Regions from separate parts of the Enterobacter sp. FW301-JW81 genome, predicted to be linked through region 1. Evidence: predicted binding sites of a transcription regulator. Region 1 holds the regulator's gene; the other holds the start of a gene.

The links. The regulator CRP, encoded in region 1, controls carbon source genes, mostly activating them, when cyclic AMP is high. The targets are predictions, from matches to a motif close to ATGTGANNNNNNTCACAT.
Region 2: a site for CRP is predicted at 2,265-2,282, ahead of bhsA (multiple stress resistance protein BhsA). Genes of this name have one in related genera too.

The regions. Positions count from the first base shown of each region.
Region 1 covers NZ_JBYTBA010000008.1:145,031-149,460, forward strand. The annotation lists gene AC3WOK_RS21290 (YccS/YhfK family putative transporter) at 1-1,479, opposite strand, end outside; gene crp (cAMP-activated global transcriptional regulator CRP) at 1,537-2,169, opposite strand; gene AC3WOK_RS21300 (OsmC family protein) at 2,481-2,885, shown strand; gene AC3WOK_RS21305 (phosphoribulokinase) at 2,965-3,834, opposite strand; gene AC3WOK_RS21310 (YheU family protein) at 3,865-4,083, opposite strand; gene AC3WOK_RS21315 (hydrolase) at 4,080-4,430, opposite strand, start outside.
Region 2 covers NZ_JBYTBA010000001.1:436,635-441,064, reverse strand. The annotation lists gene AC3WOK_RS02085 (autotransporter outer membrane beta-barrel domain-containing protein) at 1-1,856, shown strand, start outside; gene bhsA (multiple stress resistance protein BhsA) at 1,935-2,192, opposite strand; gene comR (TetR family copper-responsive transcriptional repressor ComR) at 2,438-3,073, shown strand; gene AC3WOK_RS02070 (glycine zipper 2TM domain-containing protein) at 3,133-3,672, opposite strand; gene AC3WOK_RS02065 (NAD(P)/FAD-dependent oxidoreductase) at 3,866-4,430, opposite strand, start outside.

The DNA.
Region 1 (4,430 bases):
GCCAATGAGGGTATCAATCAGCCTGGCGACAATAAACTGTTCACCATTGAGCGTGAGCAGCTGCAGGGTATACACCGCCGTCACCGTAAAGCCCACCATCGCCCAGCCGTAGTTTTTGCGGATAATCAGGTAGCTCACCAGCGTAATCGCCAGCATGCCAGCCAGGGTATAGCCTTCCGGCACGTGGAAGTGTAGCGTCACGCCCGCAATAATCAGCCCGGCCATCGTTCCGCCGGCCCGGTGCAGAATACGCACCCGCGTGGCGCCGTAGCCGTTCTGGGTGACAAACAGCACGGTCATTAAGATCCAGTAGGGTTTCGGCAGATGCAGCGCCATGCCCATCAGGCTGGCGGTACTGAGCATAACGCTGATCCTGGCGGCGTTGCGCAGGGCGGATGATTTAAGAGAAAGATAGCTTCTGAGCGCGGGCAGTAGCGGCAACCGTTTCTGCTTATCCGCCATCAGATCGCGGGGATAAAGCGGGCGCTGCGTGCGCAGCACGCGGGCGATGCGGCTGAAGTGCCAGGCGGCAAACTGGCCAACCGGGTTATCCGGATGCTGGCGTGCGATTTTCTCCAGCGCGCCGAGCTGTTTTTCCATGTTAAAGCGCGTGGGGTAGCGGTGGTAGAGAATATCGTCAGCCAGGACCCGCAGACGTGCCGATACTGTCTGCGCGTTCCAGCGGATCACCGCTTCGGCGTGGCTGCGCTCGACCAGCTTTTGTACCTCCTGCGGATGGTGAAGGCTAACGGAGATATGTTCCTGCAGATCGAGACCGACCTGGAAGGTGCGCAGCAGCCGTTTGTATTCGTGGTTTTTGTTGGCGGCGAGCATGTGCAGCTGCTGATAGCACTGGCTTATCAGATCTACCACCTTTTGCTGGCGCGTCAGCAGCGGCGGCAAGGATTTTTCCGGATCGGTATGCTGGGTGAGCAGGGTATATTTGGCTTCGCAGTAATCCGCCAGCTGCACATAGAGCAGGCTCAGAGATTCACGCAGCGGCTGTTCGCGCCACAGCCAGAACCAGAACCAGTTGAACAGCCCGTACCACAGCGTCCCCAGAGCGTAGATCAGCAGCGGCTCCCACACCGGCATATTCCCGGCGAGGCTCAGCGTGAAAATGGCCGCAATCAGCGAGGCGGGAAGCAGGCGGGCGTGCAGCGAGCTGATTTCGGCGGTGACGCCGAGGGTCATGGCCAGCACGGTCAGGATCAGCGGCAGCGGGATGTCCCGGGCAAGCAGAAGCTGTACGGCGAGGCTGCAGCCCGCAAACAGGCAGCCGCCAATAGTCAGACGTTTGAAAAAGCGCTTATGCGGCGTGTCCAGACCGGCGATGTTGCAGCAGGCGGGCACGAGAGAAAACAGCAGACCTTGCTGAAGATGTCCGAGGATCAAGCCCACGGCCACAGGAAGACACAACACCAGCGTTTGTCGCAGTGCGTAGTTAACTTCGGGGTGATAGATCAGCCTGCGCCACATGGGGAGTAGAGACAAAAACGGCGTGACACCCTGCGGTGACACGCCGTTTAAGCGGAATTAACGCGTTCCGTAGACCACGATGGTTTTACCGTGGGCGGAGATCAGGTTTTGATCTTCCAGCATTTTCAGGATACGGCCCACTGTCTCACGGGAACAACCGACGATCTGACCAATTTCCTGACGGGTAATTTTAATTTGCATGCCGTCCGGGTGGGTCATTGCGTCTGGCTGTTTCGCCAGGTTCAGCAGCGTTTGTGCAATACGGCCAGTTACGTCCAGGAAGGCGAGGTTACCCACTTTCTCAGAGGTGACCTGCAGACGGCGCGCCATCTGGGAAGAAAGACGCATCAGGATGTCAGGGTTAACCTGAATCAGCTGACGGAACTTCTTGTAAGAAATTTCAGCCACTTCACATGCTGTCTTTGCACGAACCCAGGCGCTACGTTCCTGGCCCTCTTCAAACAGGCCCAGTTCACCGATGAAATCGCCCTGGTTCAGATAAGAAAGGATCATCTCTTTCCCTTCTTCATCTTTGATCAGCACTGCCACCGAGCCTTTAACGATGTAATACAACGTTTCCGCTTTTTCACCCTGGTGAATCAGCGTGCTCTTCGATGGGTACTTATGAATGTGGCAATGAGACAAGAACCATTCGAGAGTCGGGTCTGTTTGCGGTTTGCCAAGCACCATGCGCTGTTATCCTCTGTTATAAGCTGTCACCAGAGTCATCAGATGCATCCGGACTCTGGGGTTGCAATCGAATTCTTACCCATACCCTGGGAAGTCGGCTACCGTAACGTTTCGCAGCCAGTAAAGTTTGATGTCCTCTGCATACACGTGTAACGTCAATGTATTACTGTAGCATCCTGAGTGTTTTAGCATAGCTTTCGCCGCGTGTCTCCTGGTGTCTCGCTTCAGCATGATGCAGGTCGCCTTCCATTGCGAGAAATGTAACGCACGCGTAATCTGTCACCAAAAATGCAACGTTGGAGTTCAAAAATATGCAAGCGCGCGTGAAGTGGGTTGAAGGTTTAACGTTCCTGGGCGAGTCCGCGTCAGGACACCAGATTTTGATGGATGGTAACTCCGGTGATAAAGCGCCAAGCCCAATGGAAATGGTGCTGATGGCGGCAGGCGGATGCAGCGCGATTGACGTGGTGTCGATTCTGCAAAAAGGCCGTCATGACGTGACGGATTGCGAGGTCAAACTCACCTCAGAGCGCCGGGAAGAGGCGCCACGCCTGTTCACCCACATTAATCTTCACTTTGTTGTCACCGGTAAAGCGCTGAAAGACGCGGCGGTCTCACGCGCGGTGGACCTGTCTGCGGAGAAGTACTGCTCTGTGGCGTTAATGCTGGAGAAAGCGGTAAAAATTACCCATTCGTATGAAGTGATCGAGGCTTAATCTTTTGGCGGGTGGCGCTGCGCTTACCCGCCCTACGGATTGTAGGCCCGGTAAGCGCAGCGCCACCGGGCAAAAATGATTATGCGATCTGCTTCCCTTCCATCAGCCGCTCCACCAGCGGCGTCATGATAAGCTCCATTGCCAGTCCCATTTTTCCGCCCGGCACCACCAATGTATTCATGTGCGAAATAAACGAGCCCTGCAGCATCGCCAGCAGCCAGGGGTAATCGATGCCTTCAAGATTGCGGAAATGGATCACCACAAAGCTCTCATCCAGAGAAGGGATCGTTTTGGCGGCAAACGGGTTGGAGGTGTCCACCGTCGGCACGCGCTGGAAGTTAATGTGCGTGCGGGAGAATTGCGGCGTTAAGTAATTGATGTAGTCTTCCATTGAGCGAACGACGGAATCCATCACCGCCTCGCGCGAGTGGCCGCGCTCGCTCATGTCACGCGTCAGCTTCTGGATCCACTCCAGGTTAACGATAGGAACCACCCCGACCAGCAGATCCACGTGGCGCGCCACGTCGTGCTGGGGCGTGACCACGCCGCCGTGTAATCCTTCGTAGAACAGCACGTCGGTGGGTTCCGGCAGCGGCTGCCAGGGGGTAAAGGTGCCCGGTACCTGGTTCCAGGGCACGGCTTCGTCGTAAGTGTGCAGATACTTACGGGACTGCCCTGTGCCGCTCAGGCCATATTCGTGGAAGGTTTGCTCCAGCAGGCCGAAGTCATTGGCTTCCGGGCCGAAGTAGCTGATGTGTTTACCCAGATCGCGCGCCTTACGGATGGCCATGTCCATCTCAGGGCGCGTGTAGCGGTGAAAGCTGTCGCCTTCGACCTCCGCCGCACGGAGATTCAGCTGGGCGAAAATCTTGCGAAAGGCGAGGCTGGTGGTGGTGGTTCCCGCACCACTCGACCCCGTAACGGCAATAACCGGATGTCTGGCAGACATAGCAACTCCCTGACTGAAATGGGTGGAAGATCAGCCGTGAAACGCGTTGCGGGGCATGATATTGACCGTCTCATGCAGCTCTGACCACACCAGCACCACGTCGCCGCTTTTCAGCTGGCGCTTTACATCGTTGACCTTTTGCTCAAGCGAGCGTTCTTGTTCACCATAATCGGTGCCTTCGCGTAATACAAAGCTTTCAATCAGATTATCGAGCGTTTCGGGAGCCAGATCCTGCCAGGGAATAATCATTTTGCACCGTCCAGATAAGGGGTTAGCCAGTCAGGAATACGCGTCTCAAGCCACATTTTCGGGCGGCGCAGCGTGCCGCCGATAAACCCAACGTGGCCACCGTGCTCCGTCAGCTGATAGTGAACGTTGTCGGGCAGGAATTCCTGAGCGGGGATCGAGTGATGATCCATAAAAGGGTCATCTTTGGCATGAATGATAAGCGTCGGCTGCGTGATCTTGCTGAGCAGCGGCATGGCGCTGCACTGACGATAGTAGTCAATCGCATCGGCGAAGCCGTGGATTTTCGCGGTGATCAGATCGTCGAACTCGCGAATACGGCGCACCTTTTTCAGCTGGCGCAGGCTCAC
Region 2 (4,430 bases), on a different contig from region 1:
CGGATACGACCCGCAGCGGCACATGGCACTACATCCACGCGGATAAAGGCGGCAGCATTGCGCTAAACGGCGAGGCGAGCCTGGGCGTGAACTACAACGATCCGGATACCATTGCCATTCTGGCGGAGAACGCCGATTCTCGCGTGTCGGCGGCTGGGCAGAACATGCAAGTCGTGGGTACCGTTGAAGCGAAAGATGCAGGGCTGGTCGATCTCAGCGCCGTCAGGGCGTCCCGTTTCGACGGCGGCTTCCTGACCAGCACTGGCGGGACTAACAACCTGTCGCTGGCAGAAGACTCGGTCTGGAATATGACCAAAGATTCTCAGCTGACTAACCTGACGCTGAATGAATCGACGCTGAATTTTATGCATACCTCCGCGCGGACGCAGCGACAGACGCGTGACGCTGCCACGTTCAAAACCCTGACGGTGGACGGTGATTACGCGGGCAGCAACGGCAACCTGGTGATGAATACGGCGCTTGGCGATGACAACTCCCCTACCGACCGCATGATTGTCAACGGTAATACAAGCGGCACCACCAACGTGATGGTGCTGAACGCAGGCGGGACAGGCGGCCTGACGACGAACGGGATTGAGCTGATCGCCGTTAACGGTAACTCTGCCGGTGAGTTTAAACAGAATGGCCGTATTGTTGCCGGGGCGTATGACTATACCCTGCAGCGCGGCGCGGGTCAGAACGCCGCAAACTGGTACCTGAGCAGCGCGCTGACGCCTGAAATACCAGAAACGCCAGAACCTCCAGCACCGCCGGAACCGACAGAACCAACAGAACCTCCGGTGAAGCCTGAGCCACCAGCGCCGGTCAATCCGCCCGATCCGGTGACGCCAGCCTCTCCGACACCGTTACCGGCTGTTGAACACGCGGTGCGTCCAGAAGCAGGTCTGTATGGTGTTAACCTGGCTGCGGCTAACACGCTGTTCAACACCCGTTTACATGACCGTCTGGGTGAAGCCCACTACGTTGATGCCCTGACCGGTGAAGCACGCGCGACCAGCATGTGGCTGCGTAACGTGGGCGGACATACCCGCCAGCACGACAGCAGCGGCCAGCTGAGCATGCAAAGTAACCGCTATGTAATGCAGCTTGGCGGTGACGTGGCGCAGTGGAGCAGCAATAACGCGGACCGCTACCATCTGGGCGTGATGGGCGGCTATGCCAACCAGAAGAGCCGTGCAGAAAACCAGCGTAACGGTAACCGTGCTACCAGCAGCATCGACGGATACAGCGTCGGCGTCTACGGTACCTGGCTGCAGGACAACGAAAGTAAAGAAGGCGCGTATGTTGATACCTGGATGCAGTACAACTGGTTCAACAACACCCTTTCTGGTGATGACGTTGCTACGGAGACGTACAAATCAAAAGGCTTCACCGCTTCTGTGGAATCTGGCTACACCTGGAAAATGGCGGATCTCAGCGAGCGTAGCGCGCTGTATATCCAGCCGAAAGCGCAGATAACCTGGATGGGCGTGAAGGCGGACTCGCACAAAGAAGTCAACGGTACCCGTGTAGAAGGTAACGGCGACGGCAATATTCAAAGCCGCGTTGGCGTGCGTCTGTACGGCCATGCTCACAACAAGCTGGACGATGGCAACGACCGTAACTTCCAGCCGTTCGTGGAAGCCAACTGGATCCACAATACTAAAGACTTTGGCGCATCGCTTAATGGTGAAAAAGTGAATCTGGCGGGCAACCGCAACATCGGTGAACTGAAAGCGGGTGTTGAAGGTCAGCTGTCGAAGAATGTCTCTCTGTGGGGCAACGTAGCTCAGCAGGTAGGTACCAAGGGATACAGCGATACGCAAGGTATGCTGGGTATAAAATACAGCTGGTAAGCAGTATGAATAAAAAAACGCCCTGCTCATGCAGGGCGTTTTTTATTGCAGTGGCATAAATGAGGGTTTATGCGTGGCTTATTTGTAGATTACAGCCGTGCCGTGCAGCGTGTTAGGGCCGGTCACAGAGGTAATACGGAAAGATTTCGCCCCCATCTCATCAGCTTTTTGCGCCAGCTGGCTTTCCAGTGAACCCAGGTTAGTGCCGGCAGATGCGGAGATAGTCCCGACTTTATGCTGGTCAGCAGGTGTGGATTGCACTTCAACGGCGGCAAAGCTTGCGAAAGAAAGTGAGCTCAGAACGGCGGCAGCGATGAGGGTTTTTACGTTTTTCATGATTTTTACCTTTAGGCAGATGATTGTTTAGGTCGTTAGTTATTTACTTAACGATCGATAGGTAAATCATAAATGTGATCCAGGTCACGCGTCAACATAATTTTATAATGAGCGTTAACTTAATTTTAAAGTCGTTATTTTTCATACTCATATGATTAATTTATTTTTAAGCATTCAGCGCTGGTGGTGGCTTGCGTTTATTTTTATAATGATTATTCAACAAACCAACAGAGGACCAACGGCAAATGACAACCGATGTCACGAGTTGTGCGAAGAAAAGCCGTGGCCGACCAAAAGTGTTCGACAGGGATGCAGCGCTTGATAAGGCCATGACTCTCTTCTGGCAACATGGGTATGAAGCAACCTCGCTTTCCGATCTGGTAGAAGCCACCGGAGCCAAAGCGCCGACGCTGTATGCTGAATTTACCAATAAAGAGGGGCTGTTCCGGGCGGTGCTCGACAGGTACATTTCGCGCTTTGCGGCGAAACACGAAGCCCAGCTATTTTGTGAAGAAAAAAGCGTTGAGCAGGCACTGAGAGATTATTTCACCGCCGTTGCCACCTGCTTTACCAGTAAAGACACGCCTGCGGGCTGCTTTATGATTAACACCTCTGCCACCCTTGCGGCATCGTCTAAAGAGATCGCCAATACGGTGAAATCGCGTCACGCCATGCAGGAGGATACGCTGAGCGCGTTTTTGGCTCAGCGCCAGCAGCGCGGTGAAATCCCCGCGCACTGCAACCCTCAGGTGCTGGCGCAGTATCTGAGCTGTATTTTGCAGGGGATGTCGATCAGCGCCCGCGAAGGGGCTTCACTGGAAAAACTGCAGACTATTAGCGACACCACGCTGCGGCTGTGGCCTGAGCTGCTCAAAATCTGACGCAAAAAAAAGCTCCTCAGCCTGAGCGCATGAGGAGCTAAGTTCAGAGAACATCTTTTTTACACTTTGTTATTCAGAACCAGCTGGCCATTACCGTCCAGAGGGATTTGCGTGCCTGGGTCTTTATCCATGCGGATTTTGCCCTGCTGATCGCCAATTTTGTACGTCACGTCATAACCCAGCATTTTCTCCGACTTGTCATAGACGGTTTTGCAGCGCTGCTGAGTTGTGGTGTAGGTATCGTTATCCTGCATCGCGCCCTGCACCTGGTTACCGGCATAGCCACCGCCCAGCGCGCCGACCACGGTCGCCACATCTTTACCGCGGCCACCGCCAAACTGATGACCAATGACCCCACCGGCTACCGCACCCAAAACAGAGCCGGCAATACGGTTTTCATCCTGAACAGGACGACGGTGAGTCACGGAGACGTTGCGGCACTCCTGACGAGGGGTTTTCACGGTTTCTTTAATCGGAGTAGCAGAAACCACCTGTGCATACTGCGGGCCGCGATCTAATACGTTCAGACTGGCAACGGCAGCCACACCTAACGCAGCCGCGACGCCAATCCCTATACCCGCCAACATTGATTTATTCACGGGACTTCCTCCTTTGTTGCTATTGGTAACAATTTTGCAATGGAGGCACGGCTTCGCCAATCAGATAAAGGATCAAAAAAGAGGCGTTGAGGGGGGATATATTCTATTTAGGAGAACTCTTAAGCACGCATTCTGTGATCTGCAGCACGATATGCTAAAAACTCCCTCCAGAAGGCCCGGAGGGAGTGAAAGATTAGTGCAGCTTCAGACGCGGACGGATCACGCGGTTGATTCTGCCCACCAGCATCATCAGCCCGGTTTTGAAGTAGCCGTGCAGCGCAATCTGGTGCATGCGGTACAGGGAGATATACACGAAGCGTGCAATGCGCCCTTCTACCATCATCGAGCCACGCATCAGGTTGCCCATCAGGCTGCCGACGGTTGAGAAGTTAGACAGCGATACCAGAGAACCGTGGTCTTTGTAGACATAGGCTTTCATTGGCTTACCTTTGGTCTGCGCCAGAATGTTGTGCAGTACCAGGCTCGCCATCTGATGCGCCGCCTGGGCGCGCGGCGGTACGAAGCCGCCTTCAGGACGCGCGCAGGAAGCGCAGTCGCCGATAGCAAAGATGTCAGGGTCGCGGGTAGTTTGCAGCGTCGGCTCAGTCACCAGCTGGTTGATGCGGTTCGTTTCCAGGCCACCGATCTCTTTCATAAAGTCAGGCGCTTTGATACCTGCCGCCCAGACCATCAGATCCGCTTTGATGTACTCGCCGTCTTTCGTGTGCAGGCCACCTTCGTCGGCGCTGGTCACCATG